3 regions of the Rhizobium sp. PP-F2F-G48 genome follow, and region 1 is predicted to be linked to each of the others. Evidence: predicted binding sites of a transcription regulator. Region 1 holds the regulator's gene; each other region holds the start of a gene.
What was found. The regulator LexA, encoded in region 1, represses DNA repair genes until DNA is damaged. The targets are predictions, from matches to a motif close to TGTTCNNNNTGTGTTCNG.
Positions count from the first base shown of each region.

Region 2: dnaE (DNA polymerase III subunit alpha) is a predicted target of LexA. The motif match lies at 3,736-3,753, and genes of this name have one in related genera.
Region 3: C8J36_RS08895 (PA0069 family radical SAM protein) is a predicted target of LexA. The motif match lies at 4,222-4,239, and genes of this name have one in related genera.

Region 1 is NZ_SLVH01000001.1:990,716-1,001,183, forward strand. Features, by position in the region: gene glnA (type I glutamate--ammonia ligase) at 1-1,218, opposite strand, end outside; gene C8J36_RS04490 (P-II family nitrogen regulator) at 1,277-1,615, opposite strand; gene C8J36_RS04495 (NAD(P)H-hydrate dehydratase) at 1,983-3,470, shown strand; gene C8J36_RS04500 (DUF72 domain-containing protein) at 3,545-4,345, opposite strand; gene uvrA (excinuclease ABC subunit UvrA) at 4,401-7,322, opposite strand; gene C8J36_RS04510 (single-stranded DNA-binding protein) at 7,619-8,152, shown strand; gene lexA (transcriptional repressor LexA) at 8,413-9,129, shown strand; gene C8J36_RS04520 (hypothetical protein) at 9,440-9,745, shown strand; gene C8J36_RS04525 (hypothetical protein) at 10,015-10,335, opposite strand.
Region 2 is NZ_SLVH01000002.1:314,881-325,348, reverse strand. Features, by position in the region: gene proS (proline--tRNA ligase) at 1-1,112, shown strand, start outside; gene C8J36_RS06160 (lipoprotein-releasing ABC transporter permease subunit) at 1,122-2,510, shown strand; gene C8J36_RS06155 (ABC transporter ATP-binding protein) at 2,524-3,210, shown strand; gene C8J36_RS06150 (VOC family protein) at 3,257-3,643, opposite strand; gene dnaE (DNA polymerase III subunit alpha) at 3,972-7,481, shown strand; gene C8J36_RS06140 (L,D-transpeptidase family protein) at 7,525-8,760, opposite strand; gene C8J36_RS06135 (hypothetical protein) at 8,980-9,657, opposite strand; gene C8J36_RS06130 (DUF3572 domain-containing protein) at 9,654-9,929, opposite strand; gene C8J36_RS06125 (response regulator) at 10,089-10,460, shown strand.
Region 3 is NZ_SLVH01000003.1:205,141-215,608, reverse strand. Features, by position in the region: gene C8J36_RS08915 (F0F1 ATP synthase subunit B) at 1-315, shown strand, start outside; gene C8J36_RS08910 (F0F1 ATP synthase subunit B) at 334-819, shown strand; gene C8J36_RS08905 (LysE family translocator) at 1,236-1,850, opposite strand; gene C8J36_RS08900 (ribonuclease HII) at 2,115-2,804, opposite strand; gene C8J36_RS08895 (PA0069 family radical SAM protein) at 2,982-4,139, opposite strand; gene C8J36_RS08890 (glycosyl transferase) at 4,373-4,885, shown strand; gene moaB (molybdenum cofactor biosynthesis protein B) at 4,902-5,438, opposite strand; gene C8J36_RS08880 (4-(cytidine 5'-diphospho)-2-C-methyl-D-erythritol kinase) at 5,435-6,475, opposite strand; gene C8J36_RS08875 (tetratricopeptide repeat protein) at 6,485-8,314, opposite strand; gene C8J36_RS08870 (polyprenyl synthetase family protein) at 8,554-9,570, opposite strand; gene C8J36_RS08865 (DUF2007 domain-containing protein) at 9,680-9,904, shown strand; gene C8J36_RS08860 (methyltransferase) at 9,920-10,468, shown strand, end outside.

The sequences.
Region 1 (10,468 bases):
CTTCAGTTCCTTGGCCGGCAGGTCGTAGAGATCCTTGTCCATCGCCTTGCCGGGATGGATCTTGTTGCGGATGCCATCGAGACCGGCCATCAGCATGGAGGCGAAGGCCAGATAGGGATTTGCCAGCGGATCGGGGAAGCGGACTTCGACACGCTTCGACTTGGCGCCGGAGCCGAAGGGGATGCGGCAGGAGGCCGAGCGGTTGCGGGCGGAATAGGCCAGCAGAACAGGAGCCTCGTAGCCCGGAACCAGACGCTTGTAGGAGTTGGTCGTCGGGTTGGTGAAGGCATTGATGGCCTTGGCGTGGCGAATAATGCCGCCGATGTAGAACAGGCAGTTTTCCGAAAGGCCGGCATATTCGTCGCCGGCGAAGGTCGGCTTGCCGTCCTTCCAGATCGACTGGTGCACATGCATGCCCGAGCCATTGTCGCCGAAGATGGGCTTCGGCATGAAGGTCGCCGTCTTGCCGTAGGCGTTCGCAACCTGGTGCACGACGTATTTGTAGATCTGGATCTGGTCGGCGCTGCGAACCAGCGTGTCGAATTTCACGCCGAGTTCGTGCTGCGCAGCCGCCACTTCATGGTGCTGCTTCTCGACCGTCACGCCCATTTCCGACAGAACGGTGAGCATTTCCGAGCGCATGTCCTGGCAGCTGTCGATCGGCGGGACGGGGAAGTAGCCGCCCTTGACGCGCGGACGGTGGCCAAGGTTTCCGGTGTCGTAGGCCGTGTCGTCGTTCGACGGCAGTTCTGAGGAATCGAGCTTGAAGCCGGTATTGTAGGGGTCGGCCTTGTAGCGGACGTCGTCGAAAATGAAGAACTCCGGCTCGGGGCCGACGAAGACGGTGTCGCCGATACCGGACGACTTCAGATAGGCTTCCGCCTTCTTCGCCGTTCCGCGCGGGTCGCGATTGTAGGCCTCGCCCGAGATCGGATCGAGGATGTCGCAGACCACGACCATGGTGGACTGGGCGAAGAACGGGTCCATATGCACCGTGGCCGTATCCGGCATCAGCACCATGTCGGACTCGTTGATGGCCTTCCAGCCGCCAATGGACGAGCCGTCGAACATGACGCCATCGACGAACATGTCTTCATCGACGCAGGACACATCCATCGTCACGTGCTGAAGCTTGCCCTTGGGATCGGTGAATCGAAGGTCGACGAACTTGACGTCGTTTTCCTTGATCTGCTTGAGGATGTCGCTCGCAGTCGTCATATCGGAGATGTCCTTCCCTGTCGGTTATAGGCCGCCGCGCGAATGCGGCGGCGTGAAATCAGATGGCGTCGACGCCGGTTTCGCCCGTGCGGATTCGGATGACCTCTTCCACGTTCGAAACGAAAATCTTGCCGTCGCCGATCCGCCCTGTCTGGGCGGCCTTGCGGATCGCCTCGATGACGGCATCTGCATTCTCGTCGGCGAGAACCACTTCGACCTTCACCTTAGGCAGAAAATCCACGACATATTCGGCGCCTCGATAGAGTTCGGTATGGCCCTTCTGCCGTCCGAAACCCTTGGCTTCCGTCACCGTAATACCCTGGAGCCCGACTTCCTGAAGGGCCTCCTTCACTTCATCCAGCTTGAATGGCTTGATGATCGCCTCGACCTTTTTCATGAGAAAATGTCTCTCCGCTTCTCCCGTTGGAACAGGGGAATCCCCGCTCGCCCCACCATATGCATTTAGCATGCCATGTCTTCAAAATCTCGACGCATTTGCCTTTGGTGTGCGTGGATCGGAAGCGGTTTTTCTCGTTCCGCGCCAGTATTGCAGGAGAATGCCTATTTCTTGTGAAATGCGAGCGGTTTACGGCAATTTGATGCACTGCGAGACGAATTTGACCGGTTTCAGCATGATATTTGAGCGCCAAATATATGCAGATGCTCAGGAATTGGTCAACACGCATTCCTGTGAGACGCTTGATTTCCAGCTTTCGCCTCTGCAGTGTAAGAGCAGGATCACGCATTTTTGCGGAGGTGGCAAGATGGGTTTCGAGACGAGCATGGCAACCTGGATCGTGACCCCGGAGGACATGGGAAAGGTGGACGCGGCGGCCGCCGCATCCGGCCTCTCATCCTTCGGCTTGATGCGCGCCGCGGGCTACGCGGTCGCCGCCGCCGCGCTGCGGCATTATCCCGATGCGATCCGCTTCGTCTGCCTCTGCGGCCCCGGCAACAACGGCGGCGATGGGCTCGTCGCTGCGGAAGCGCTGGCCGACAGCGGCGCAAGCGTTGCGGTGTTTCTCCTGCAAGGCGCCTCACGCTCCAGCGGAGATGCCGCCACCGCTTTCGCGCACCTCTCCGTCGCCGGCCAGGCCATCGCCGACTATGTCCCCAGCACGGGCGATGTCGTCATCGACGGTCTGTTCGGCGCGGGACTCTCGCGTGCCGTTTCGGCTGAGGTCGCCGATTTGATGAAGGCGGTTACCTCTGCGGGACTGCCGGTCGTCGCGATCGATCTGCCATCCGGGATCGATGGGAGATCCGGCAACGTGCTCGGGGCGTGCTTTCAGGCGTCGCATACGGTCACGTTCATGACCCGCAAGCCAGGACATATTCTCCTGCCGGGACGGTCCGCCTGCGGCGCGCTCGAGGTTGTCGATATCGGCATCCCCAGGCGAATCCTGCAAGCGCATCGGCGTGCGATTGCGGAGAATACGCCGGCGCTTTGGGCGGATGCCGTGAAGGCGCTCGATCCGTCGGCGCACAAGTACCGTCGGGGGCATCTCGTCGTCTTCTCCGGTCCGGCGAACAGCAGCGGCGCTGCGCGGATGAGCGCGACGGCGGGCCTCTCCTCGGGTGCCGGTCTCGTCACGATGGTCGCGTCATCGGAGGCGATGCCGACGCTTGCCGCGCATCTGACGGCGGTCATGCTGAAGCCCGTCGATAGCGAGGCGATGCTGCACGATCTCCTCGACGACGAGCGCCTCAACGCCTTCGTGCTCGGGCCGGGCTTTGGCGATGCCGAGCGGGCCCGGATGATCGTTGCAGGCCTCTGCGAGCGATCGCTGGTACTCGACGCGGATGGCATCACCGCCTTTCGCGAGGATCCGCAGGCTCTTTTCGCGGCTTTCCAAGGCCCGGTTCGTCTCGTCCTGACCCCGCATGACGGTGAATTCGCCCGTCTTTTCCCGGATCTCGGGTCGGACGAGACGCTCTCCAAGATTGATCGCGCGACAGAGGCGGCCCGGCGCAGCAATGCTGTCATCGTCCTCAAGGGCTCGGATACCGGCATCGCCGCCCCGGATGGCCGGGTCGCGATCAACGCGAACGCCCCGCCCTGGCTCGCAACGGCCGGCTCGGGCGATGTACTCGCCGGCATGATCGGCGCGCATATGGCGCAGGGCATGCCCGCCTTCGAAGCCGCGGCCAGCGCCGTTTGGCGTCACGGCGCTGCCGGGCAAACGGCGGGCGAGGGGATGACGGCCGAAGACCTGCTCCGTGCGATCAGGCCGCTGCCGCACAGACCATAGCGGTCAGACCATAGCGCTCAGACAAGCAGCGAAAACGCTGACAAGACATAGGCTCGCAGCCGGATCTCTTCCTGCTAAGCGAAACGTTTCTGCAATTCGATCGCGCCCCTGGGTGCGTTGACCTTGCCCTCGTGTATGAAGAAGGCGAAGACGTCTCGCGGATGGTGTGGCAGGGGATCGGCCAGCAAGGGCAATCCTTCCGCAACACCGCCGGATCTCCAGGTTTCGAGGCGGGCCTGCCATTGGGAGAGGCGCTTTTCGTCGTAGCAGGTCTCGATATCGTCGCTGCCCGTCTGCAGACGTGCATAGACGAAATCAGCGCTTACGTCCGCGAGCAGCGGATATTCCGCGTGATCGGCGCAGACGATGGCGACGTTGTGCCGTCGCGCCATATCGACGAATTCCGGGGTCTGAAACGAGATGTGGCGCACCTCGATGGCGTGCCGCAGGGCAAGCCCGTCCTGCTTTTCCGGCAGAAGCGCCAGAAAAGCCTCGAAATCGGCAGCATCGAACTTCTTCGTCGGCATGAACTGCCAGAGGATCGGCCCGAGCTTGGCGCCGAGTTCGGTCAGGCCCTGCCCGAGGAAACGGGCAATCGACTCCCCGGCATCCGCCAGCACCTTCTTGTTGGTCGCAAAGCGGCTCGCCTTCAGCGTGAAGACGAAATCATCCGGAACCTCCGACGCCCATTTCGCAAACGTCTCCGGCTTTTGCGAGCTGTAATAGGTCCCGTTGACCTCGATCACCTGCAGCGCCTTGCCGGCAAACTCCAGCTGCCGCTTTTTCGCAAGCCCCTCGGGATAGAACGTCCCTTCCCAAGGATCGAACGTCCAGCCGCCGATGCCGACACGGACCTTACCCATCTTACCGTTCATGATGCCAACTCATCGCCTAATCCCTCTTCCTTCGCCCAATTCCCTGCCTCGCGGATTACTCGGCCGCGACAGCTTTGCGGACGGGACGACGCTCCAGCAACTCCTTCAGGAAATGGCCGGTATGCGACCGCTTCTCCTTGACGATCTGCTCCGGCGTGCCCTCGGCCACGACCTGCCCGCCACCATCGCCGCCCTCCGGACCGAAATCGAGTATCCAGTCGGCGGTCTTGATGACCTCCAGATTGTGCTCGATCACGACGACGGAATTGCCCTGGTTGACGAGTTCGTGCAGCAGTTCCAGCAGCTTCGCCACATCATGGAAATGCAGCCCCGTCGTCGGCTCATCGAGAATATAGAGCGTGCGCCCGGTCGAGCGCTTGGACAGTTCCTTGGCCAGCTTGACGCGCTGCGCTTCGCCGCCCGACAGCGTGTTGGCCTGCTGACCGACCTTGATGTAGCCGAGCCCGACCTCGTTGAGCGTTACGAGCTTGTCGCGCACCGCCGGCACGGCTGCAAAGAACTCGACGCCTTCCTCGACCGTCATGTCCAGTACGTCCGCGATCGACTTGCCCTTGAAGGTCACATCCAGGGTTTCGCGATTGTAGCGTTTCCCATGGCAGACATCGCAGGTGACGTAGACATCCGGGAGGAAGTGCATCTCGATCTTGATGACGCCATCCCCCTGACAGGCCTCGCAGCGACCGCCCTTCACATTGAACGAGAAGCGTCCGGGCTGGTAGCCCCGGGCCTTTGCCTCCGGCAGCCCCGAAAACCAATCCCGGATGGGCGTAAAGGCGCCGGTATAAGTGGCAGGGTTCGAGCGCGGCGTCCGGCCGATCGGCGACTGGTCGATATCGATGACCTTGTCGATATGTTCGAACCCGTCGATGCGGTCGTGATCGGCCGGAATTTCGCGCGCGCCCATCACCCGTCGCGCCGCCGATTTGTAGAGCGTTTCGATGAGAAAGGTGGACTTGCCGCCACCGGAGACGCCCGTCACGGCGGTGAAGACCCCGAGCGGGATGGACGCCGTGACATTCTTCAGATTGTTGCCGCGGGCACCGACGACGGTCAGTTCCTTTTTCTTCTTCGGCTTGCGCCGCTCGGCAGGCACCGAGACAGAAAGGTCGCCCGAGAGATATTTGCCTGTCAGAGAAGTAGGGTGATCGATGATCTCCTGCGGCGTGCCGGAAGCCACGACCTGGCCGCCATGAATGCCGGCAGCCGGACCGATATCGACAACATAGTCGGCCGTCAGAATCGCGTCTTCGTCGTGCTCGACCACGATGACGGTATTTCCAATGTCGCGCAGATGCCGCAGCGTATCGAGAAGGCGCGCATTGTCACGCTGATGCAGGCCGATCGACGGCTCGTCCAGCACGTAGAGCACGCCCGTCAGGCCCGATCCGATCTGCGAGGCGAGCCGGATGCGCTGGCTTTCGCCGCCCGACAAGGTACCGGAATTTCGCGAAAGACTGAGGTAATCCAGCCCGACATCGTTCAGGAAGCGCAGGCGATCGCGAATCTCCTTCAGGATCCGAACGGCAATCTCGTTCTGCTTCTCCGTTAGGCGGGCGGGCAGATCCTCGAACCAATCCCGCGCGACGCGGATCGACATGTTCGTCACCTCGCCGATTTGAAGCCGGTCGATCTTGACGGCCAGCGCCTCGGGCTTCAGCCGGAAACCTTTGCAGGCCGGGCAGGGGGCTGCCGACATGTAACGCTCGATCTCCTCGCGCGCCCAGGCCGATTCGGTTTCTTTCCAGCGCCGTTCGAGGTTGGGGACGATCCCTTCGAACGTCTTCGTGGTGTTGTACGAGCGTGCGCCATCCGCATACTGGAACACGATCTTTTCGTCCGTCCCGCGCAGGATCGCCTTTTTCGCAGCATCCGACAGATCCGCCCAGGTGCTGCTCAGCTTGAAGCCGAACGCCTTGCCGAGCGCTTCCAGCGTTTGATTGTAGTAAGGCGACGACGATTTGGCCCAGGGGGCGATCGCCCCGTTTTTCAGGGTCCGATCGTGTTCCGGAACGATGAGGGCCTCGTCGATCTTCTGCTGACTGCCGAGGCCGTCGCAGGTGGAGCAGGCACCGAACGGATTGTTGAAGGAAAACAGCCGCGGTTCGATCTCGGAAATCGTGAAGCCGGAGACGGGGCAGGCGAATTTCTCCGAAAACAGCACCCGCTCATGCGTCTCGTTGAGCGATTTGTTCGCGGAGCCGCCGGCCGAGGTCTCCTTCTCGGGCAGAGGCTTGTCGGCAAATTCGGCTATCGCAAGACCATCGGCCAGCCTGAGCGATGTTTCCAGACTGTCGGCCAGCCGCGCAGCAATATCGCCGCGCACGACCAGGCGATCGACCACCACATCGATATCGTGCTTGTATTTCTTGTCGAGCGCGGGGACATCGGCGATCTCGTAGAACTGGCCATCGACCTTGACGCGCTGAAAGCCCTTTTTCATCAGCTCCGCGAGTTCTTTCTTGTACTCGCCCTTACGGCCCCGGATCATCGGCGCGAGGATGTACAGGCGAGCGCCTTCCTCCATCGCAAGGATACGGTCAACCATCTGGCTCACCGTCTGGCTCTCGATTGGCAGCCCGGTCGCCGGCGAATAGGGGACACCGACGCGCGCGAAAAGAAGGCGCATATAGTCGTAGATCTCCGTCACCGTTCCCACGGTCGAGCGGGGGTTCTTCGACGTCGTCTTCTGTTCGATCGAAATTGCGGGCGAAAGACCTTCGATCAGGTCCACATCCGGCTTCTGCATCATCTCCAGAAACTGGCGCGCATAGGCCGACAGGCTCTCGACGTAGCGCCTCTGCCCTTCCGCATAGATCGTGTCGAAGGCGAGCGACGATTTTCCCGACCCGGAAAGGCCGGTCATCACGATCAGTTTGTTGCGCGGGAGATCGAGGTCGATACCCTTGAGATTGTGCTCCCGCGCACCGCGGATCGAGATGGTCTTGAATTCGCTCATGGTCAAACGCTCTGTATGGGGACGAAGCCCTTACTTAAGATCAATACTTCATATGTCGACCCGGCCTCGGGCGAAACCGCAATTCGAACGTCCCGGTCCGGGCAGGCTCGTTGAGCATCGGAAGCCCGGCGCGTGCATGGTTGACAGGATCATAACGAAGAATTAGAACAAATAAAGAACAAATTTGCAAACTGTTGTGGATTGCCGCGGGTCGAGGGCGAAAAGCCAGATCCAACAGCGTAGGCTTTGCGCACATTGCGGGACGTTGGGCCGCTTTCAGGAGACAGGACAAAGAGATGGCTGGTAGCGTAAACAAGGTGATCCTCATCGGAAATGTCGGGGCGGACCCGGAAATCCGGCGGACGCAGGACGGAAAGCCGATCGCGAACCTGCGCATCGCCACGTCCGAAAGCTGGCGCGACCGAAATTCGGGCGAGCGACGCGAGAAGACCGAGTGGCATACGGTCGTCGTTTTCAACGAGGGCCTGTGCAAGGTCGTCGAACAATATGTGAAGAAGGGCGCCAAGCTTTATCTCGAAGGCGCCTTGCAGACACGCAAATGGCAGGACAAGGACGGCAACGACCGCTATTCCACCGAAGTGGTGCTTCAGGGCTTCAATTCGACGCTGACCATGCTGGATGGCCGTGACGGCGGCGGCGGTAGTGGTGGTGGAAACCGTGGGAGTTCGGATTACGGCGGGGGCAGCGGACCGAACTATGGCGACGATTTCGATCGTCCGGCCCAGTCGTCCGGCGGTCGTTCGGGCGGCAGCACCGGCGGGGCGAGCGGTGGCTTCTCGCGCGATCTGGATGACGACATTCCGTTCTGATTCCGTCTTGGACACCGAGTGTCAAATAGCCTTTTCGCCGTTGCGAGCCTGCTTGCGACGGCGTTTCTTATTGCCGGAGCGATGAACGCTGATCTCAAGGTCTGTCCTTTCGGAAAGGACCTCGCCGCAAGCAACGCATCTGAACGAATTCGCCTTTTCGTCGATGAACGGTTCACTTCGGCGGAATGGCACTTGCAGAACACATGAGGAACATATAACACTGTTCTTGCTTTGTTTCGTGACTTTGGAGTCGTTTGATCATGCTGACCCGCAAGCAACAGGAATTGTTGATTTTCATTCATGAGCGCATGAAGGAATCGGGTGTTCCGCCATCGTTCGACGAGATGAAGGATGCTCTGGAACTGGCCTCCAAGTCCGGCATCCATCGGCTGATCACGGCGCTCGAAGAGCGTGGCTTTATCCGGCGCTTGCCAAACAGGGCGCGGGCGCTCGAGGTGATCAAGCTGCCGGACGCCTATCTCGCGTCGACACCGCCGAAGCGGGGGTTTTCACCGAGCGTCATTCAGGGAAGTCGCCCGTCCTCTGTCCCGGAAACACCGGCGAAGGCTGCCATTGGCGTCGGAAACGATAACAGCGTCTCCGTTCCTGTCATGGGTCGGATTGCTGCCGGCGTGCCGATTTCCGCTATCCAGAACAACACGCATGACATTGCCGTTCCCGCTTTCATGCTCGGCAGTGGCGAGCATTATGCGTTGGAAGTTCGGGGGGACTCGATGATCGAAGCGGGCATTCTCGATGGCGATACCGTCATCATCCGGAGTGCGAACAGCGCCAGCCCGGGCGAGATCGTCGTGGCCTTGGTCGATGACGAAGAGGCGACCTTGAAACGCTTCCGCCGCAAGGGAGCCTCTGTCGCTCTGGAGGCGGCCAACCCGGCCTATGAGACGCGGATTTTCGGACCGGACCGGGTCAAGGTTCAGGGAAAGCTTGTCGGCTTGATCCGCCACTACCAGTAAAAAGGATATGGTTTCCGGCGAGGGGTGGCCGATTGGAGGCGTCGGTCTCCAGGGCAAGCATCGGTTTTCCTCGTCCTGAATTCCTCGTCCTGTCCGCTTCGATAGTGACCTCGCGCCGTGCATTTCATCAATGCGCGGTTTGCTTGTTTCTCATGGTGCGGCCTTCTTTCTGTTGCTTTCGTTCGACAAGGATGGAGGCGGGGATTGCTATTCTCGAAACCGTTGGGGAGGCGAAGAGGATACGAGAAGCGGATGCAGGCACTCGGCTCGCGAGATCCAGCGGCACGCGTTTTTCAGAGAAATCTGCACGATGGAGAAGCAGACGGAACTGCTTGCGGACATCGGCGTTAACCGGCCGAACACTGCGGAGACCGAGATGCCGGGAACATTGGAAAGTTTTGAAGTCCTGGTCTTCGACGATCGCGAAGGCGAGATTTCGCTATCCGATCGACCATTGAGCATCAAGACCGCCGATGAAGCCCGCGCTTTGGCCAGTCGTCTTGCACGCGGACATGCGGGCACGGCAGTCGTCTCAAGGCGGGGCAACACAGCGATTGGCGAAGCCGGCCCAGCCCTCGTTCTTGAGCAGCATGGTCGGATCGGCGATTTCGACTGAAGATCGCTGATAAAGGATCGCTGGCAATGGCGCCGTACCATCTCTTTTCAAGCGCAGACCGTGCGCAAAGGATCACGCTATGAGAATGATTTTCGTCGGGATGCTAGCATCCGTCCTTAGTATCCTCGTGATCAAGTACGCCAACAACGATCTCGGCAATGGCGTTCCCATGACGACAGTTGGAGCAGCCAGCTCACTCTAAAGCCCAACGTCTGTCTGGCTGCTTCCACTATTGTTGATTCCGGCATCTTTCGGCACAACGGCGTCCGCTATTCGTGAATGGTATAGGATCCCATCTCGCACAGGTTTTGCTTGTCTTCAGTCGTCGCCAAGTCTGACCCCTCCTCGAACTCGAACCGCATGTCGTAGTCGCAAACGTCGCGTCCGTCCGCGATCGTCAGTTCGATCGTCTCGCCAGGACTGAGCACCTGCTCTCCGAAGACGTCCCTCTCCCAGTCGCTGACGCCGACGGGTGACGTGTAGAATCGCGTGAGAACCGATTGCGTACCGTTCTTCAGCGTGAAGACAAGATCTTCCGCTTGCGCGGGGTTTGACAAGAAGGTGGCGCTCACCAAGAGGGCGCCTGCCATGCAGTTTTTTGTGATCATGTCGTTCAGTCTCCTCCCCAGGAAATTCGATTGCGTCCGTTCGAGTACGCTAATCGAAGAATAGCGAAGGCCTCATCACTTTCAATCGATTTGTCGCGCACCTGTCCGAGATGAC
Region 2 (10,468 bases), on a different contig from region 1:
CCCTGCAGTCAGCCGAGCTTTGGCAGGAAAGCGGTCGCTACGACGACTACGGCAAGGAGATGCTGCGCATCAAGGACCGCCAGGAGCGTCCGATGCTGTACGGGCCGACCAATGAGGAGATGATCACCGACATCTTCCGTTCTTCGGTGAAATCCTACAAGAACCTGCCGCTGAATCTCTACCATATCCAGCTGAAGTTCCGCGACGAGATCCGTCCGCGCTTCGGCACCATGCGCTCGCGCGAATTCCTGATGAAGGATGCCTATTCCTTCGACCTGACGAAGGAAGGCGCCGAGCACGCCTATCGCAAGATGTTCACGGCCTATCTGCGGACCTTCTCGCGGCTTGGCCTGCGCGCCATTCCGATGCGCGCCGACACCGGCCCGATCGGCGGCGATCTCAGCCATGAGTTCATTATCCTGGCCGACACCGGCGAATCCGAAGTGTTCAGCCACCGCGACTTCGTGAACTTCGACATTCCCGCCGAGGACACGAATTTCGATGACGTCGCTGCGCTGCAGGCCGTGTTCGACCAGTGGACCTCCGTCTACGCCGCAACATCGGAAATGCATGACGAAGCGGCCTTCGACGCGATCCCCGAGGGCGAGCGCCTGTCGGCCCGCGGCATCGAGGTCGGTCACATCTTCTATTTCGGCACCAAATATTCCGAGCCGATGGGCGCCAAGGTTCAGGGCCCCGACGGCAAGGAGCATCTGGTGCATATGGGCTCCTACGGCATCGGCCCAACCCGGCTCGTGCCCGCGATCATCGAGGCGTCGCATGACGACAACGGCGTCATCTGGCCGGCCTCGGTCGCGCCCTTCGATGCGGTCATCATCAACATGAAGGCCGGCGACGCGGCATGCGACGCCGCCTGCGAAACCATCTATGCCGCGCTGTCCAAGGCCGGCATCGACACGCTCTACGACGACACCGACGACCGCGCCGGCACCAAGTTCGCGACGGCCGACCTGATCGGCGTTCCCACGCAGATCATCGCCGGGCCGCGGGCTGTTGCGGCCGGCGAGGTCGAGCTGAAGGACCGCAAGACCGGTGCGCGCGAGACCATGACCATCGAAGCTGCGATCAACAAGCTGACCGCTGCGAAATAAGGACCAGGCATGAGCGCCGCTTCCACGGACCCGAAACCGGCAAAGGCGTCGGCACCGCCGTCCCAGACCGGACTGAAGACAGCCTCGAAGGGCGCGCCGCCGAAGGAAACGCCGTCGAGCGGCAAGGCATCGAAGCCGGCCTCCAGCCGTGCCTTTTCAAGCTTCGAGCGGCTGGTGGCCTGGCGCTACCTGCGCTCGCGGCGCAAGGAAGCCTTCATCTCGGTGATCGCCGGCTTCTCCTTCATCGGCATCATGCTCGGCGTGGCCACGCTCATCATCGTCATGGCGGTGATGAACGGGTTTCGCACCGAACTCATTTCCCGCATTCTCGGCATCAACGGCCACATGATCGTGCAGCCGCTGGACGGCCCGCTCGACAATTATGCCGATCTCGCCACCCGCTTTTCCGGCATCAAGGGCGTCACCATGGCGATTCCGATGATCGAGGGGCAGACGCTGGCCTCCGGTCCGGGTGGCGCCGGCACGGGTGCGCTGGTGCGCGGCGTGCGCGCCGACGATCTTGCGAAGATGAAGTCGATTTCCGATCACCTGAAATCGGGCGATCTCACCGGATATGCCACCGGCGGCGGCGTGGCGATCGGCTCGCGCATGGCCGACCAGCTCGGCCTGCAGGCCGGCAGCACCATCACGCTGGTGGCGCCCGAAGGCGATGTGACGCCCATGGGCGTCAATCCGCGCGTCAAATCCTACACCGTCTCCGCGATCTTCGAGATCGGCATGTCGGAATATGATGCGTCGATCATCTTCATGCCGCTGGAAGAAGCGCAGCTCTATTTCAATGCGGAAGGCATCGCCCAGTCGATCGAGCTTTTCGTCGAAAACCCCGACCTCGTCGACAGCCTGCGGCAGCCGGTGGAGCAGGCCGCCCAGAGGCAGGTGCTGATCAGCGACTGGCGCGACCGCAACAAGACCTTCTTCTCGGCCCTGCAGGTCGAGCGCAACGTGATGTTCATGATCCTGACCCTGATCGTGCTGGTGGCCGCGCTCAACATCGTCTCGGGCCTCATCATGCTGGTGAAGGACAAGGGCAGCGACATCGCCATCCTGCGCACGATGGGCGCGACATCCGGCGCCGTCATGCGCATCTTCTTCATGACCGGCGCGGCCATCGGCATCGTCGGCACGCTGGCGGGCGTCGCCCTCGGCGTCGTCGTCTGTCTCAACATCGAATCGATCCGCCAGTTCTTCTCCTGGATCTCGGGCACGACGATCTTCAATCCGGAACTCTACTTCCTCAGCCAGCTGCCGGCGGACATGAACCTCGGCGAGACCGTCGCGGTCGTTGGCATGGCCATCGGACTGTCGTTTCTGGCAACCATCTTCCCCGCCTGGCGGGCCTCGCGACTGGATCCCGTCCAGGCGCTGCGTTACGAGTGACAGGAACGAAATGATGGCCCCTCGCGTGGCACTAGAGCTTTCCGGCGTCGAGCGCCATTACAGCCAGGGCGAACAGGCGCTCTCGATCCTCAAGGGCGCGGATTTCCGCCTGCTCGGCGGGCAGACGGTCGCGCTGGTCGCCCCCTCCGGCACCGGCAAATCGACGCTGCTGCACCTCGCCGGTCTGCTGGAGCGGCCCGATGGCGGCGAAGTCTCGATCAATGGGCGCGCCTGCGGCACTCTCAGCGATCCCGAGCGCACGGCCATCCGCCGCAACGAGATCGGCTTCGTCTACCAGTTCCACCATCTTCTGCCGGAATTCACGGCGGTCGAAAACATCATGATGCCGCAGCTGATCGCCGGCCTCTCCAAGAAGGAAGCGCGCGAGCGGGCTTCGGCCTTGCTCGACTACATGCGCATCGGTCATCGCGCCGACCATCGCCCGTCGGAACTGTCGGGCGGCGAGCAGCAGCGCGTGGCGATCGCCCGGGCCGTGGCCAATGCGCCCTTCGTCCTGCTGGCCGACGAGCCGACCGGCAATCTCGATCCCGAGACGGCCGGCTATGTCTTCGAAGCGCTGAAGGCCCTGGTCAAGCAGTCGGGCCTTGCCGCGATGATCGCCACGCACAATTACGACCTGGCCTCCAAGATGGACCGGCGGATCACGCTGCAGGACGGCAAGGTCGTCGAACTGGAATGACGCGAACTGGAACAAGGCGAACTGGCATGAGGCGCGGCGCGCGGCCTTAAACGGCCGCGTGGCAGACGGCCTCGATGTTGTGGCCATCCGGATCGAGCACGAACGCGCCATAATAATGTTCATGATAATGCGGCCGCAGTCCCGGCGCGCCATTGTCGCGCCCGCCGGCCGCAATCGCTGCGGCGTAGAAGGCATCCACGCGCTCGCGGCTCTCCGCCGCAAAGGCCACGTGCAGGCTGCCGGATATCGCTTCGCCGCTGCTGATCCAGAAGAACAGGCTGCCGGGCGTCCCGTAGCCGAGATGCGACGCCTTGCCGGTCATCTCCACGGTCACCGCCATCTGCCGCGTGATGCCGAGCGGCGCCAGCGCCGCGTCGTAGAAAGCGGCGGCGCGCGCGAAATCGCCGACGGGAAAGCCGATATGGTCGAGCATGATGGTCTCCGTTTCAAGGTTGAGAGCTGCGCCGAGTCGGCTGGAATTTCTTAACCATCGCCGAAAATCCGCCCTTGATCAAGGAACAAAAAGAGTACATAAAAAGAACATAACCAAAAGGAGAACGCCATGTCCGACTTCCTTCGTGATCTCGCCGCACTGACCTCCGTCGCCATGTTCATCGCCAGCTTCTCCATTCTGCTTCTCGGTCTCTAGCACCTCGTCCTCTGTCCGCCGGACAAGTTCCGGGGGAGAAACGCGACGCCCTTGTCGCTTCGCGCGCCTGAAACGCGTATGCTCTCATCTCATGCAAGAGTCGGAGTGACCTATGGCGGATGCAGGCGGAAGCTTCGCGGGCGGGACGGGCAATGGCGACAAGCCGGTGGCCCAGTTCGTCCATCTGAGAACCCATTCGGCGTTCTCCCTGCTCGAAGGCGCTTTGCCGATCAAGAAGATCATCGGCAAGGCGGTGGTCGACGCCCAGCCGGCGATCGGCATCGCCGATACCAACAATCTGTTCGCGGCGCTCGAATTCTCGCTGAAATGCATGGATGACGGCATCCAGCCGCTCATCGGCTGCCAGCTGTCGATCGACATGGAAGACGAGGTGGAAGGCGAGAAGCGCGGGCACGCCCAGCACCTTGCCAAGCTTCCCGCCATCGTGCTCATCGCGGCGACGGATCAGGGCTATGTCAATCTGGTGGATCTCGTCAGCCGGGCCTATCTCGGCGGGGAGGGGAACCAGAGCGTCCGGATCGGCCTTTCCTGGCTGAAGGAGATCGGTACCGACGGGCTGATCGCGTTGACGGGTGCGAGCGGCGGGCCGATCGACATGGCGATCCGCTCGGGGCATGCAACGCTCGCCGAGGCGCGCACGCGCTGCCTGATGGAGCTCTTCGGCGATCGTCTCTATATCGAACTGCAGCGGCACGGACGCTACGACAAGCGCCACGAAAACCGGGTGATCGATCTTGCCTACCGGCTGGAGCTGCCGCTGGTCGCGACCAACGAACCCTTCTTCCCGACGCCTGGCGATTATGACGCGCACGACGCCCTGATGGCCGTGGCGCACAATGCCATGGTGTCCGACGACACGCGCTTTCGCCTGACCCCCGACCATTATCTCAAGAGCCGGCAGGAGATGGCAAAACTCTTTGCCGATCTGCCGGAGGCGCTCGACAACACGATCGAGGTGGCGCGTCGCTGTACCTTCGTCCTGAAGACGCGGGCGCCGATCCTTCCCCGCTTCACCGGCGCATCCGACGATCCGGCGGAGGCCGAGCGGGCGGAAACGCGCGAGCTTCGCCGCCAGGCGATCGAGGGTCTGGACGAGCGGATGCAGAAGCTTGGCCTGTCGCCGGGCTATAGCGAGACGGATTATCGCGAGCGGCTGGATTTCGAACTCGGCGTCATCGAGCGCATGAAGTTTCCGGGCTACTTCCTGATCGTTGCCGATTTCATCAAATGGGCCAAGCTGCAGGATATCCCGGTCGGCCCCGGCCGCGGCTCGGGTGCGGGCTCGCTCGTTGCCTATGCCCTGACGATCACCGACGTCGATCCCCTGCGCTTTTCGCTGCTGTTCGAACGCTTTCTCAATCCGGAACGCGTGTCGATGCCCGACTTCGATATCGACTTCTGCCAGGACCGGCGCGAAGAGGTCATCCGCTACGTGCAGGCGAAATATGGCCGCGAGCAGGTGGCGCAGATCATCACCTTCGGCTCGCTGCAGGCGCGCGCCGCGCTGCGGGACGTCGGCCGCGTGCTGGAAATGCCGTATGGCCAGGTCGACAAGATCTGCAAGATGGTGCCGAACAATCCGGCGAACCCGGTCACCCTCGCCAAGGCCATCGAGGACGAGCCGCGCTTCCAGGAGGAGGTCGACAAGGAGCCCGTCATCGGCCGCCTGCTCGATATCGCCCAGAAGATCGAGGGGCTCTACCGCCACGCATCGACCCATGCCGCCGGCATCGTCATCGGCGACCGGCCGCTGTCGAAGCTGGTGCCGATGTACCGCGATCCGCGCTCCGACATGCCGGTGACCCAGTTCAACATGAAGTGGGTCGAGCAGGCCGGCCTCGTGAAATTCGACTTTCTCGGCCTGAAGACGCTGACCGTGTTGAAGACCGCCGTGGATTTCATCGCCAAGCGCGACATCCATGTGGCGCTGGAAGCCTTGCCGCTCGACGACGCCAAGACCTACGAGATGCTGTCCAAGGGCGACACGGTCGGCGTGTTCCAGGTGGAAAGTGCGGGCATGCGCAAGGCGCTGATCGGCATGCGGCCCGACTGCATCGAGGACATCATCGCGCTGGTTGCGCTCTATCGGCCCGGCCCGATGGAGAACATCCCCGTCTACAATGCGCGAAAGCATGGCGAGGAAGAGATCGAATCGATCCACCCGACCATCGACTACCTGCTGAAGGAGACGCAGGGCGTCATCGTCTATCAGGAACAGGTGATGCAGATCGCCCAGGTTCTCTCGGGCTATTCGCTCGGCGAGGCCGATCTTCTGCGCCGGGCCATGGGCAAGAAGATCAAGGAGGAGATGGACAAGCAGCGGGCGCGTTTCGTCGATGGTGCGGTGAAAAACGGCGTGTCGAAGCCGCAGGCCGACATGATCTTCGACCTGCTCGCGAAATTCGCCAATTACGGCTTCAACAAGAGCCATGCGGCGGCCTATGCGATCGTCTCCTACCAGACGGCCTATCTGAAAGCGCACTATCCGGTCGAGTTCCTGGCGGCGTCCATGACGCTCGATATGGGCAACACGGAAAAGCTCGTCGACTTCCGTCAGGATGCCGGCCGTCTCGGCATCACCGTCGTTCCCCCCTCCGTCCAGACCTCGTTCCGCCGGTTCGAGACGGGCGACACCTGCATCTTCTACTCGCTCTCGGCCATCAAGGGCGTGGGCGAGGCAGCCGTGGATCATATCGTGGCGGTGCGGGGCGAGACCCCGTTCAAGAGCCTCGAGGATTTCTGCCTGCGCATCGACCCGAAGCTGCTGAACCGCCGCGTCTTCGAAAGCCTGATCTTCGCCGGTGCCTTCGATGGCTTCGGCTATGACCGGGCGCAGCTGAGCGGTGGTCTCGACCGGATCCTGGGCTTTGCGCAGCGTGCGCTCACCGACAAGGTGAGCGGTCAGAGCGACATGTTCGGGGCCGGTGCGGCCACGGGGCCGGAAAAGATCAGCCTGCCGGATTTCACGCCCTGGCTTGCCTCGGAGAAGCTGCAGCGGGAATTCCAGGTGCTCGGTTTCTACCTGTCGGCCCATCCGCTCGACACCTATAACGATCTCCTGGCAAAGATCCGCTGTCAGACCTTTGCCGATTTCGCCCTGTCGGTGAAAAAAGGCAACACGGCCGGGCGTCTGGCCGGTACCGTCACCTCGAAGCAGGAGCGGAAAACGCGCACGGGCAACAAGATGGGCATCGTCACCTTCTCCGATTCGTCGGGGCAGTTCGAAGCCGTCCTGTTCTCGGAGATGCTGCAGCAATATCGCGACCTGCTGGAGCCGGGGAAATCATTGGTGATGACCGTGCAGGCGGAGGAACGGCCGGAAGGCATCGGCCTGCGCATCCAGACCCTGCAGTCGCTGGAGGAGCGTTCGTTCCAGATGCAGAAGGCGTTGCGTGTCTATGTCCGCGACAGCGGTCCTCTGCGCTCGGTTGCGACGCATCTGAACACGAAGGGCGACGGGCAGGTGTCCTTCATCATCGTCAAGGACAATGGCCAGCGCGAGATCGAAGTGGAGCTGGGCGACACGTACCGGATCTCCGCGGAGATCGCCGCCGCCCTGAAGACGGCGCCCGGCGTCATCGACGTCGAGCTGATCTCTTAGACCTGTCGACTGCGGGTTTAACCGGATGGGAGGCGGTCCCGCGTCAGCCTTTGGCAGGATGCGTGATGGTCACGAAGTCGGTTCCGCGCCCGGTCTCCGGGCCGAGACCCATGTCGGAAACGGTGAGCGAGGAACCGGGGGCGAGGAGGTCCTCGACCTTCTCCCGCAAGTCGTCCGTCATCTGGATGCGGTCGAGCACGCGCGTTGCCGCGTTATAGGCAAAGGCGTCATCGTCGGTCGTGATGCCCAGACGCGATTTCATCCCCTTGGGAATGACGTTGTCGAGCGAGAGAGAAAACCAGCTGCCCTTGCCGGTCGCAGCGTCGATGTCCTGAAACTGGTAGAAGTGGGCGCCGAGTGCGATCTCCGGCGCGGCAATCGTCACCGGTGCTTCGAAGAGCGGCGTGAAGGCGCGGCGGACCAGAAGCTGGCCATTGGCCGGGGGCGGCAGGTTCGCCTTCCGGAAGAGCGCGTCCACCAGCTCCGGCGTCACACGGCCCTTCGGCTCTCGCCCCTCTGCCAGTTCGAAAGCACGGATCGCGGCGATGGACTGGCTGCCGAGCGCACCGTCCGGCACGCCCGCATCATAGCCCAAACCGTTGAGCGCGGCCTGCACATCGAGCGTGAGTTCGCGCATTCCGCGCCGGGTGATCAGGATGCGGATCGGCTCGCGGGTGTCTTCGGCACGCGCAGATGGCGCAGCCGGCGGGGACGGCGCGGGCTCGCTCATCGCGACTTCGACAGTACCGCTCGTGATCTGGGACATGGCCGGGCGCAGCGTCACATCCGACAGCAACTGCTGCTCCGGCGCCGACGGCTGGAACAGGAAACCGTGCGACACGGGTTGCGGTGCGATCGGCCGGTCCGAAATCACCACATGCCAACCGCGCTCCGTCATCTTGAAGAGCGTCTTGGCAAAGGCGTTGGGCAGGCGCACGCAGCCATGCGAGGCGGGATAGGAGGGAACGCTGTTGGAGGCATGCAGCGCGATGCCTGACCAGGTCAGGCGCTGCATGAACGGCATCGGGGCGTTCGAATAGATGTTGGATTCGTGGTAGCGGCTTTTTTCGAGGATGGAGAAGATGCCGGTCGGCGTGTCATGGCCGCGCTTGCCGGAGGACACCTTCGACGTCGCGACCACCGAGGCGCCGTCATAGACCACCAGCGACTGCTTGTCCTTGGAGACCACGATCTGCAGCGGCGAGGTGCCGTCGGCTGCATACGCCGTCGTGCTGGCGAGGGCGAGCAACAGGAGCCCGAGACCGAGAGGAAAACGCAAAACCATCGACACCATCCGGATCATTCGAACAGGGTGAAGGCTACGGGAAGAGGTTTAAGGAAGCTTTGCTCAGGGGCTCGGAAGATCGGGCAGAACGTCATATTCCGATCACCAAAGGGTGATGCCTGTGGAAAACGCGGGACGCCACCCCGGGCATGATCGAGCGGCTCGGGTCGCAGGCCTCCGTCGTCCCGCCAGGGTCTCTTAGACCAGGGTCTCTTAGAGATGTGAACCGTGCTGCAGATGCCGTCGGATGATACGGGCCGCATCCGCCCAGTCGGCGGCCGATTCGATGCCCTCGCTCGGTGCAGGCGCCATCGCCAGAAACTCCGCATTGGCCATCAGCCGGATCAGGAGGCAGTCCGGCGCATGCGCGCGCACGGATTCCAGATTGCGCAGAATATCGTCGATGAAGACCACGGGCACGTCGCGCGCATCGTGGAGCTGCCGCACGACCGGGCCCTTCGGCGCCTCGGTCGCCAGCAGCGGATAGGCCGAGAGCCCGTGCCGGTCGAGCAGCCGGCGACGCACCTCGGTGTGGCGCGGGGGCATGGCGGTGAGGAAGACGATATCCGCCTCGCCGGAGAGATCCGCCAGCGTCTCGGCCGCCTGTCGGGCCGGCGTCTGCCAGGCATCCTGCGTCTGGAAGAAGTCTTCCAGCAGCGTCGGCACCATCGCGTCCGGAACGGGCTCGGTGCTGCCAAGCGGCACGATATTGCCATGCAGCCGGAACGAGCGCGGCAGAAGCTCCCGCCCGCCGGCCTTCAGGAACGTCTGAAAGGGCGTGACGAATTCCAGGACCACCTCGTCGATATCGCAGACGATCAGCGGCCGGTCGGTCAGCGTGATATGGTCGAAGCAGAGGGGGTGCTGCGGATCGATCGTCTCGATGGTCATGCGCTGCCCGTATCGCCACGGAAGCCGGAGAGCGCGGCATGCGCGCGCGCGACGGCTTCGGGCTTCGTGCCGGTCGCCTCGCAGAACTGCAAGAGCGTCGGCTCGTGGTCCATGACGAAATCCAGGAGGCCCGCCATGAAGCCAGGATCGCCGACCGCGCCGCGCAGGCGGGTCGGGTCCGTGCCGGTCAGCGCCAGAAAGCGGCCGAGAAGCTCGGGCTCGCCTGCAAGCCAGCCGAGCACGGCAATGGCGGTCTCATCGGCTGTCGTCACTGTTTTCCACCCTCTTGCGAAACACGTTGGCTTTTCTGGCCCATGATTACCTTTTTTTCAACCAAATAGGCCTAATCCTTCATACGTCATGCGCGATTGCTGGTCTTGCAGCCGACGGAATGACCCCCGGCCATGGCCGTAGACGCGGAAGGTTCTGATATGCCGAAACAGGTTATGATCGTCGAGGACAATGAGCTGAACATGAAGCTCTTCCGCGACCTGATCGAAGCATCGGGCTACACGACCATTCAGACACGCAACGGCCTGGAGGCGCTCGACCTCGCCCGCAAGCATCGGCCCGACCTCATTCTCATGGACATCCAGCTTCCGGAAGTCTCCGGGCTGGAGGTCACCAAGTGGCTGAAGGAGGACGACGAACTCCATGTCATCCCGGTCATCGCCGTCACGGCCTTCGCCATGAAGGGCGACGAGGAGCGGATCCGCCAAGGCGGCTGCGAGGCCTATGTTTCCAAGCCGATTTCGGTGCCGAAGTTCATCGAGACCATCAAGACCTATCTCGGCGACGGCTGATCGACGCC
Region 3 (10,468 bases), on a different contig from region 1:
AAGGCCGAAGCCGATGCCGCCATCGCATCCTACGAGCAGGAACTGGCCGCCGCCCGCGCCAAGGGCAATGCCATCGCCGCCAGCGCCCGCGAGGCCGCCAAGGTGAAGGCCGCCGCCGACCGCGCCGCCGTCGAAGCCGCTCTCAACGACAAGATCGCGGCCGCCGAAAGCCGCATCGCCGAGATCAAGGCCAGCGCGCTGGCCGATGTCGGCGCGATCGCCGAGGAAACCGCATCCGCCGTCGTCGAGCAGCTGCTCGGCCGCGAGGTGCCGCGCACCGAAATCGCATCCGCCGTCAAGGCTGCGGCAGAGTAAGGGAGAAGACAGATGGATTTGACCTCTCTGGCCACATTCTGGGCCACCGTCGGCCTGGTGCTCTTCCTCGCTCTCATCGTGTACCTCAAGGTACCCGGCATGATGGGCAAGCAGCTGGACGAACGCGCCGCGCGCATTCGCAACGAGCTTGACGAAGCCATGCGCCTGCGCGAGGAAGCCCAGGCTCTGCTGGTGGAATACCAGAGGAAGCGCAAGGAAGCCGAAGCGGAAGCCGCCAACATCGTGGCCGCCGCGGAGCGCGAAGCCGAAGCCCTGACCGCCGATGCCAAGCTGAAGACGGAAGAATTCGTCACCCGCCGCACCGCGCTGTCCGAGCAGAAGATCCGCCAGGCCGAAGCCGACGCGATCAACGCCGTGCGCGCCACGGCCGTCGATATCGCCATCGCCGCCGCCGAACGCGTCATCACCGCCAAGGCCGACGCCGCGACCCAGCAGTCCCTGTTCGCCAACGCCATCGGCGACGTGAAGGCCCGGCTGAACTAGGCTCACTCCGGCGCCGGGGCGGGCGTCGAGGCTTGCCTGTCCGATGGACGGGACGGCCTCTGCGAAAGCCCCCGACATGAACGAAAGGCTGGCCATGTGCCGGCCTTTTTTCGTTTGGGCCGGGTTGGTACGCCCTGGCAGATTTAACCGACGGGTATTCGAGAGGGATCGCCACGGGCTTGGTCGAGGCAGAGAAGAGTGGTGGCCGACCATCAAGGCCCTGTTCCGAGGCTGCCCCTCACCCTAACCCTCTCCCCGCGGGCGGGGAGAGGGGACGTGGCCCGCTTGACGGTTCGAGGGGGGAGCGGAAGCGATGCCCCAAGTCCCTTCTCCCCGCTTGCGGGGAGAAGGTGGCGGCAGCCGGATGAGGGGCGGGCCACACACCGAAGCGCCAGCCCGTCTCCCAACCAAAAACCTCACCGTGCGGCGACGATCCCGAGGCCCGTACCGATCATCAGCCCGCCGGCGGTGCGGTTGACCCGGCGGATGACCTTCGGGGTGCGCAAGAGACGGCGCGCCCGTGTGGCGAGCAGCACATGGCCGCCGATGACGACCGCTTCGACCGCAAGGATGATCGCCGCGAGTTCGAGCAGCGTCGCCGCCGTGAACGTCGTCCCCACCACGTTCGGCAGCAGTGCGAGATAGAACAGCGGCATCTTCGGATTGCCGAGGTTGAGGGCAATGCCTGTGCAGAAGACGGCGGCGAGGCTGCCGCGATCGGAGACCGCCTGCATCTGCGGGAGCTGCGGCGGCGCGGTCCAGAGCCGGAGACCCATCCAGACGAGATAGGCGGCGCCTGCAAACCGCAGCACCGTCATCAGTGTGCCCATCTCGGCTGCGAGCACCGAGAGCCCGAAGCCGGCCAGCGACAGGAAGACGAGGATGCCCGCGACGGTGCCCGCGCCATAGGCAAGGCCCGAGGCGGGACCGTGGGAGATCGTCCGCAGCACGATCGTCATATTGTCCGGCCCGGGGCTGGCCGCGAAAACGAAGAAGGTCAGGGCGAAAGCGGAAAGCGTGACGGCATCCATGTCGATCTCCTCGGGCGGCGGGACTGCCGCGGGACCGAGGCTAGGCAGAAAGAGCCTTTCCTGCAATGAGAAGATGCAGACGCTCTGCGGTCATGACGAAGCCAAAGCCCGGCAAAATGGCGACAGGATGGCCGCGTCGGCCGTCTCCGCCGGCCAAACGGCGCTCATGCGAAAGCCGAGACGCACGCGTGGGTAGGGATTGGCTGCACGCCGCGCGCCCGCTCATTCGCCCGATCCAAAACCTGCGACGCATCGTCTTCCGGGCTATGGCAGTTCGACCAGCACGATCTCCGCAGCGCTGTCGTCGGGTCGCAGCGGCCGAAAGGTCATGCGATGCAGGCGGCAGGGGCCGTGCAGCGTGATGGCGCTGCGATGACGCGCGGTGGCATAGCCGGCATGCAGGGCGAAGCCATAGCCGGGAAACACACCGTCGGCTCGGGTCATCATCCGGTCGCGCGCGACCTTGGCGACGATCGAAGCCGCGGCGATGGAGAGCGACCGGGCATCGCCCTTGACGACGGCGCGGCCTTCGCAGGCCAGCCCCGGCGGCACGTCGCGCCCATCGGCAAGAACCAGGGCCGGCCGCCGATGCAGGCCGCAGACCGCGCGCCGCATGGCGTCGAGGCTCGCCTTGCGGATGTCGGTGCCGTCGATGCGGGCCGCACCCGAGGAGGCGATGGAGACGGTGGAGGTCGCAAGGATTTCCGCAAACAGGACTTCGCGCCGCTGCGCGGTCAATTGCTTGCTGTCGTTCAGCCCGTCCGGAATGCGTTTCGGGTCGAGGATGACGGCGGCGGCGACCACGGGGCCGGCAAGCGGCCCCCGCCCGGCCTCGTCCGTGCCGGCGACCGGCCACAGGCCTTCCCGCTTCGCGGCCGTCTCCAGGCTGAAATCCGGCGTGAGGCGGATGTCGAAGAGAAGCGGGGAATCGGTCGTGGTGGTGCGGCGTGCCATGGCGGCAGGGTCGCACGAGAGGCCGATTCCCCGCAAGGCCCCCAGGAGATGCGGCGGCGCCTGGGGGCGGAAGACCGGCAACGTTGCGGACGCCGCCGGTCTCGAGTGACCGCATGGTACGAGGGACATGCGGTCCCATTCAGCATCCGGCGCGTACCGGACGAGGAGGACGGGTCGTCAGAGCAGCGAGAGCTGCACGCCCGTTCCGAGCGGCGGCACGAAGATGTCGCAGTTCAGCGCCCGCCGGTTGGTGTTCAGCTCCAGCCGCTTGGCCGCGAGGTCGAAGCGCCGGCCGATCTGCCAGGCATAGGGGCCGGCACCCTTCATCCGCTTGGTGAAGTCGGCGTCGTAATCCTTGCCGTCGCGCATCGAGCGCACCAGCGACATGACATGGCGGTAGCGATCCGGATAATGCTGCAGAAGCCAGTCGCGGAAGAGCGGACTCACCTCCAGCGGCAGGCGCAGGAGAACATAGCTCGCCTCGGTGGCACCCGCCGCCTTGGCGGAATCGAGCACCCGCTCGATCTCGTGATCGTTGAGCGCGGGAATGACCGGCGCCATCAGCACGCTGGCCGGAATCCCCGCCTCCGACAGCTTGCGGATCGCATCCAGCCGCTTTTCCGGCGTCGAGGCGCGGGGCTCCATCAGCCGGGCGAGCTTGCGGTCGAGCGTCGTCACCGACAGGCCGACGCGGGCGAGACCCTTCTCCGCCATCGGCGCGAGGATATCGAGGTCGCGCAACACCATCGCCGACTTCGTGACGATCATCACCGGGTGATCCGCCGCCTTCAGCACCTCCAGGATCTGGCGCATGATCCGCCATTCCTTCTCGATCGGCTGATAAGGGTCGGTATTCGTGCCGATGGCGATCGGCTTCACCTTGTAGCCGGGCTTGGCGAGTTCCCGCTCCAGCAGTTTCGCCGCATCGGGCTTGGCAAACAGCCGCGCCTCGAAATCGATGCCGGCCGACAGGCCCATATAGGCATGGGTCGGCCGGGCAAAGCAGTAGATGCAGCCATGCTCGCAGCCGCGATAGGGATTGACCGAGCGGTCGAACGGGATATCCGGCGACTCGTTGCGCGAAATGATCGTGCGCGGCTTTTCCACCTGCACCTCGGTCTTGAACGGGGGCAGATCCTCGAGCGAGTTCCAGCCGTCATCCTCGGTGCTGCGGCTCACCGGCTCGAAACGGCCGGAGGCGTTCACGCCCGCGCCACGCCCGCGGCGACGATCCACGTCGATGCGAAGGCCGCTCTCGACCATCAGTGCGTCGGCCACATCGGCCCGATTGCCGGGCGCAAAGGCGCCCTGCCTTACATGGGACAGATCGTTCATGGGACACTCCGGGGACATGGGCGACCCGACTTTCGCCAAATCGCCATGTCGTTCTCTCTGGTCTTATTGCTATCGCCAAAATGAGAACAATGCAAGAACAAATCCGAGAGGACGCCGCTCTCGGCTCTCGTGGCAGCCGCCTGCCGCCCGCCGATTCATGATGAACGGAGGGAATCTGCCGGTCGATCCTCCGCTTTCATGGCAATCCTGTGTGCAATGCGGTAGGAACGGCGATGCTCACGATCCTGATGGAAACCCACGATAGCGAGACGAGGCTGGCCCAGTCCCTGGCCGCGCTGGTGGCCGGTGCGGTGGAAGGTCTCGTCAGCGACGTCATCATCCTCGATCACGGCTCGCGCGATGCCTCGCAGCGGGTTGCCGATGCCGCCGGCGCGCGCTTTCTGACCGAGTGGGACATGGCGGACGTGATCGGCTCGGCGCGCGGCGAGTGGCTGCTGCTGATCGAGCCGGGCGCCTGGCCGCTCGGCCGTTGGGTGGACGAGATCGCCGAGCATATGGCGATCGGCCGCGGCCCCGCACGCTTTTCCGCCTCCCGCCGGCATCGGCGGCCGCTTCTGGCGCGGTTGGCGTCGCGCCGCCCGCCGCTCGAGCAGGGCTTTCTCATCAAACGCGTGCAGGCGGCCGGCATGGCGAGACCCGGCATGACGATTGCCGATTTCGTCACCCGCCGCGGCGTCCATCGTCTGTCGAGCGAACTCATGCCCGCCTGGGCCTCGGGTCGTTAGAAAGCGGCGCGCGCCGTCACCGCTTCAGGTGTTCGTCCAGCCGCGGCATGATCTCCACGAAATTACAGGGGCGGTGGCGCAGGTCGAGCTGTTGGCTGAGAATTCCGTCCCACGCGTCCCGGCAGGCCCCGGGCGAACCCGGCAGCACGAAGACGAAGGTGGCGTTCAGCACGCCGCCGGTCGCCCGCGACTGGATGGTCGACGTGCCGATCTTTTCATAGGAAATGCGATGGAAGATGGCGGAGAAGCCGTCCATCCTCTTGTCGAACAGCGGCTCCAGCGCCTCCGGCGTCACGTCGCGGCCGGTAAAGCCGGTGCCGCCGGTGGTGATCACGACGTCGATGCCGGGATCGAGGCTCCAGGCGGTCACCTGGCCGGCGATGGCATCGCGGTCGTCCGGCACGATGCCGCGGGCGGCAAGCGTGTGGCCGGCCTCGGTCAGGCGCGCGACCAGCGTATCGCCGGATGTGTCGGTGTCCGGCGTCCGCGTGTCGGACACGGTGAGGACCGCAATGGAAACGGGCACGAAGCTGCGGGCGGTGTCGATCGTCATGGTGTCGTGGTCCTCTCGGCGGCGGCCGGGTCCGAGCCCCGCGTGGTGCAGGACAGGAGATACCAGTCCGGATGGGCGTTGCGGATGCGCTCCGCGGCGAGATCGCGCGTTTCCCTGTCGAGAAACAGCCCGAAACAGGTGGCGCCGGAGCCGGACATGCGGGCAAGGGCTGCGCCCGCGTCCCAAAGTGCCGCCCGCGCGCGCCCGATCACCGGCACCAGAGACAGGGCCGGCGGCTCCAGATCGTTGCGCGTTTTCGCAAGCGCCGAAATCCAGTCCGCGGGCGTGGCGAGACGGTCGGGCAGCGCCAGCGGCGGATGGGTCTTTTCGGTCAGCGCGCGGAAGACGGCAGGCGTGGAGACCGCGACACCCGGATTGACCAGCAGAGCCGGAAATTCGGGCAGGCCGGAAACGGGCGTGATCGCCTCGCCGATCCCCCGCGCGATCAGCGGCCGGCCGGTCAGGCACATGGGCAGGTCGGCCCCGAGCGACAGCCCCAGCGCGGCCAGATCCAGTGAGGCCAGATCCCGTGCAGCAGAATCCGGATCGCTCTCCGGCGCCTGTCCCCAGATCCGCCGGAGCCCGGTCAGCGCGGCCGCCGCATCCGCCGAGCCGCCGCCGATGCCCGACGCGACCGGAAGGTTCTTTTCGAGATGCAGCGCGACCGGCCCGCAGGGCAGGGCGAGCGCGGCCAGCCGGATGCGCAGAAGGTCGCGCGCCTTCAGCACGAGATTGCCGCTTTGGCCCTCGGCCTCCACCGGCACATGGCCGGCAAACGGGCCGGAAACGGTGAAGCTGTCGGCCTCTACTGCGGCCAGAGACAGGCGGTCGCCGGCATCCGTAAAGGTCACCAGGCTTTCGAGCAGGTGATGGCCGTCGGCACGCTGGCCGACGACATGCAGCGCGAGATTGATCTTTGCCGGCGCCGCAAGCACCAGCGGCACGCGGGCGCCCCGTTCCGCGGCAAAGACGTGGGTCGCGGACGCAAGGATGGCCGACGCATCGGAAGCGGCCGGCATGCGAGGCGTGTCAGCCACGGGCCGGTATCAGGACTTCTTGCCGGGAACCGTCACTTCCGGCGGCTTCGGCTTGCCCTCGGCCTCGGCGGCTGCGGGAACCTTGGCCTCCACCGGCGGCAGGCCATTCTCGATCTTCGCCTTGATCTTGGCGATCTCGTCGTCTTCCGGCTTCAGCTCCAGCGTCTGGTTCCACTGGAACACGGCTTCCAGCTTGCGGCCGACGCGCCAGTAGGCATCGCCCAGATGGTCGTTGATGGTGGGGTCGCCGGCCATCAGCTCGGCGGCGCGCTCCAGCTCGGCCACGGCCTCGTCGAACTGCCCCAGGCGGAAATAGGCCCAGCCGAGCGAATCGACGATGTAGCCGTCATCCGGCTTCAGGTCGACGGCGCGGCGGATCATGTTCAGCCCCTCTTCGAGGTTGATGTTCTTGTCCACCCAGGAATAGCCGAGATAGTTCAGCACCTGCGGCTGGTCGGGGTTCAGCTCCAGCGCCTTCTTGAAGCTCGGCTCGGCCTTTTCCCATTCCTTCAGGCGCTCATAGGCGATGCCGCGCTGAAAATAGATCGACCAGTCGCTGCGCTTGGGCACCGGGCCGACGATCTCGACGGCCTTGTCGTAGGTGACGGCCATCTCCTTGTAGTCCTTGGCGTCCGAAAGCACGCTGCCATAGGCGACGTAGCTGCGGATGTCCTTCGGATCGAGGTCGATCAGTTCGCGCAGATGCTTCTTGGCATCGTCCACCTTGCCGACTTCGGCAAGCGCCAGACCCAGCTGCATTTCCGACAGGCGGCGCATCGGCGAGCCCTGCGGCACCTGCTGATAGAGCGCGATGGCCCGCTCCGGCTTTTTCAGCGTCTCGGCGATGCCGCCGAGCATCACGAGGATGTCGGCACTGTCGGGATCGAGCGCGCGCGCCGTCTGCAGGTAGAGCGAGACGATGTCTTCCGCCCCTTCGCGATTGAGCGCGGCACCGACGGAGAACAGCACGGCGGCGGCGCCCTGGCTGGCGTTGCGGACCTGCTGTTCCTGCGGCTTGCCGTCCTCGATGCTTTTGCGCAGCGCATCGAGCGGAGCGTAATTGTTGACGAAGTTCTGCCCGAGCGAGATCGTGTCGAGCGCCTTCTGCTTGTTGCCGTCGGTCGCTTCCAGCCGTGCGAGCGCGATGATCGAGCGGATGAACGTGTCCGGCGCCGCACCGCCGCCATTGCGGTCGGTCACGGCCTCGTTGAACTTGGTGCGCGCGGTCTGCTTGTCGCCGGCCGCCAGCGCGATCGCGCCCTGCTGGTAGTTCTTGAAGATGGCGAACCAGTCCGGGCCCTTCATGTCCTGGATCATGGCGATGGCGTCCTTGGGCTTGCCCTGTCCGGCCTTCGCCCAGGCCAGAAGCAGCCCGTTCATCATCCGGTCGAGATCGTTCGGCCCGGAATATTTCAGGATCTTCTCCGCGTTGCGGAATTCCCGTCGGCTGATCGCATCGACGCCGCGCACGACGGTGGTGATCCGCTCGACCGAGTCATCGGTCTTCAGCTCGTTCGCGATCTTCACGCCTTCGGCGAAGTTGCCGTTCATCAGCGAGGTGATCATCAGCCGCTGCTTCACCTCGACATTGTCGGGCTCGAATTCCAGCGCCGTCCGGTAGAGCTTGGTCGCGGTGTCCAGATCGTGATCGACGTCGGCCGTGCGGGCCGCGAGGAACGATCCGGAAAAGCTGTTGACGGAGTTCACGTCGAAGGGCTTGGCGGCGGCTTCCGTCGCCGGGGCCTTCGCCTCTTCCGCGAGCGCCGGGCCGGAGACGAAGCCGGCAAGCGTCAGAAACGCCACGCTGGTGAGCATCCGAAGAATATGTTTTTGCCGCATGACAAGCCTTTCGTTTCGGATGCGCCGCGCAAGCGCCTAACCGGAATCAGTTCTGTAGTGATAACGCAGTCCGCGCAGAACCGGAATTGCGCCCGGCGCAGAACCGAAATTGCGTCCAGCCGGGGTCGGCTCCCTTCGAGAGCATCACCCTTGGTTGCGGCAGGCTTGGCAAGACAGAATGGCTTTTTTGGCGCACGCCGCCAGAAATCGCCCATCCTGCTCGACCTGCATCACCAGCGTCAGTTCACCCGGTCGATGCAGAAGTCGATGACCTCCAGCAGCGCATCCTTCCACGGCGAGGCGGGAAGGGGGGCGAGCGCATCGCGCGCAATCATGCCGTAGTGCTTGGCCCTTGCGATCGTGTCGGTCAGCCCGCCATAGCGCGTGATCAGCCCCATGGCGTGTTCTAGGTTCGCGTCACTGGCATTGCCGCCCTCGATCGCGTCCTTCCAGAACGCACGCTCCTCCGCCGTTCCGCGCCGGTAGGAGAGGATGACCGGCAGGGTGATCTTCCCCTCGCGAAAATCGTCGCCGACATTCTTGCCGAGATCGACCGATTTGCCGCCGTAATCGAGAACGTCATCGACCAGCTGGAAGGCAAGGCCGAGGTTCATGCCATAGGATTTCAGCGCGTTGCGCGCCGAGCGGTCGGTCTTGGCGACGATCGGGCCGACTTCGGCGGCGGCGGCAAAGAGCGCGGCGGTCTTGGCGCGAATGACGGCGAGATAGTCGTCCTCCGTCGTTTCCATGTTCTTGGCGACGGAGAGCTGCAGCACTTCGCCTTCGGCGATCACCGAGGCGGCCGTCGAGAGAACGTCGAGCGCATCGAGCGAGCCGACCTCGACCATCATCCGGAACGCCTGGCCGAGCAGGAAGTCGCCGACGAGCACGCTGGCCTGGTTGCCCCAGATCATCCGTGCCGTGGACTTGCCGCGCCGCAGGTCGCTCTCGTCCACCACGTCGTCGTGCAGCAGGGTTGCCGTGTGCATGAACTCGACGCTGGTCGCGAGCTTGACATGCGCATCGCCCTTGAAGTCGAACATGGCGGCGGAGGCCAGCGTCAGCATGGGACGAAGCCGCTTGCCGCCCGACGAGATCAGGTGGTTGGCAACCTCGGGAATCATCTCGACATCCGAACCCGCCTTGGCCAGGATCAGCTGGTTGACCCGCTCCATGTCGGCTTTGGTCAGATTGACCAGCGGCTGCACCGAGGCCTGTTTGTTCTTGCCGTCTTCCAGCGGTATCACGACGCCCAAGGCGAAGCACTCCTGTTCAAGCTATTCTTCTGAGAATAGAAAGGGGGGGCTTTCGCGGCAAGTGGCGATTTGCCCCAGGGCACCGACGAATGGGAAAAAAGCGAGCCAGATGAAAGAATTGATCCGTACCAACGACGCCGTCGTCCTCTCCTTCGCCGAAAGCCTGATGCGCGACGCGGGCATCATCTGCTTCATCGCCGATCAGGGCATGAGCATTCTCGACGGTTCGCTCGGCCTGCTGCCGCGCCGCCTGATGGTTCAGGGCGAGCGCGCCGACGAGGCAAGGACCATCCTCTCGGATGCGGGCCTCGCCGCAGAACTCCGGGATCGATGAGGCGCGGGGCCGCTCATGACGCTTGAGAAATCTCCCGATCGCACGTCCGTTGATCCCACAGAAACGGCCCTGACGGCCGAGCCGGCCGTTGCGGCCGGGGAGACGGTGGACAGCTTTCACCGCGGTCGGTTTCACCTGGTCCAGCCGCTCGGCCGCGGCCATCGTGCCGGCATGGATGCGATGCTGCTCGCAGCCCTCGTGCCCGATCCGGGTTCGACGCCGATCAAGGTCGCCGATCTCGGGGCCGGCGCGGGTGCGGCCGGCATGGCGGTGGCCGTCCGGGTGGCCTCGGCGCAGGTGCTCCTCGTGGAGCGGGCGGCCGAGATGGCCACCTTCGCCCGCCGCAGCCTCGCCCTTCCGGGAAATGCCGCCTTCGCCGACCGTCTCGACGTGCTGGAGGCCGATGTGGCCCTGTCCGGGCGTGCGCGGGTCGAGGCCGGTCTGCCGAGCGATGTCTTCGACCATGTCGTCATGAACCCGCCCTTCAACAATGGCGCCGACCGCCGGACGCCGGACGCCCTGAAGGCTGCGGCCCACGCGATGAACGACGGGCTGTTCGACGCC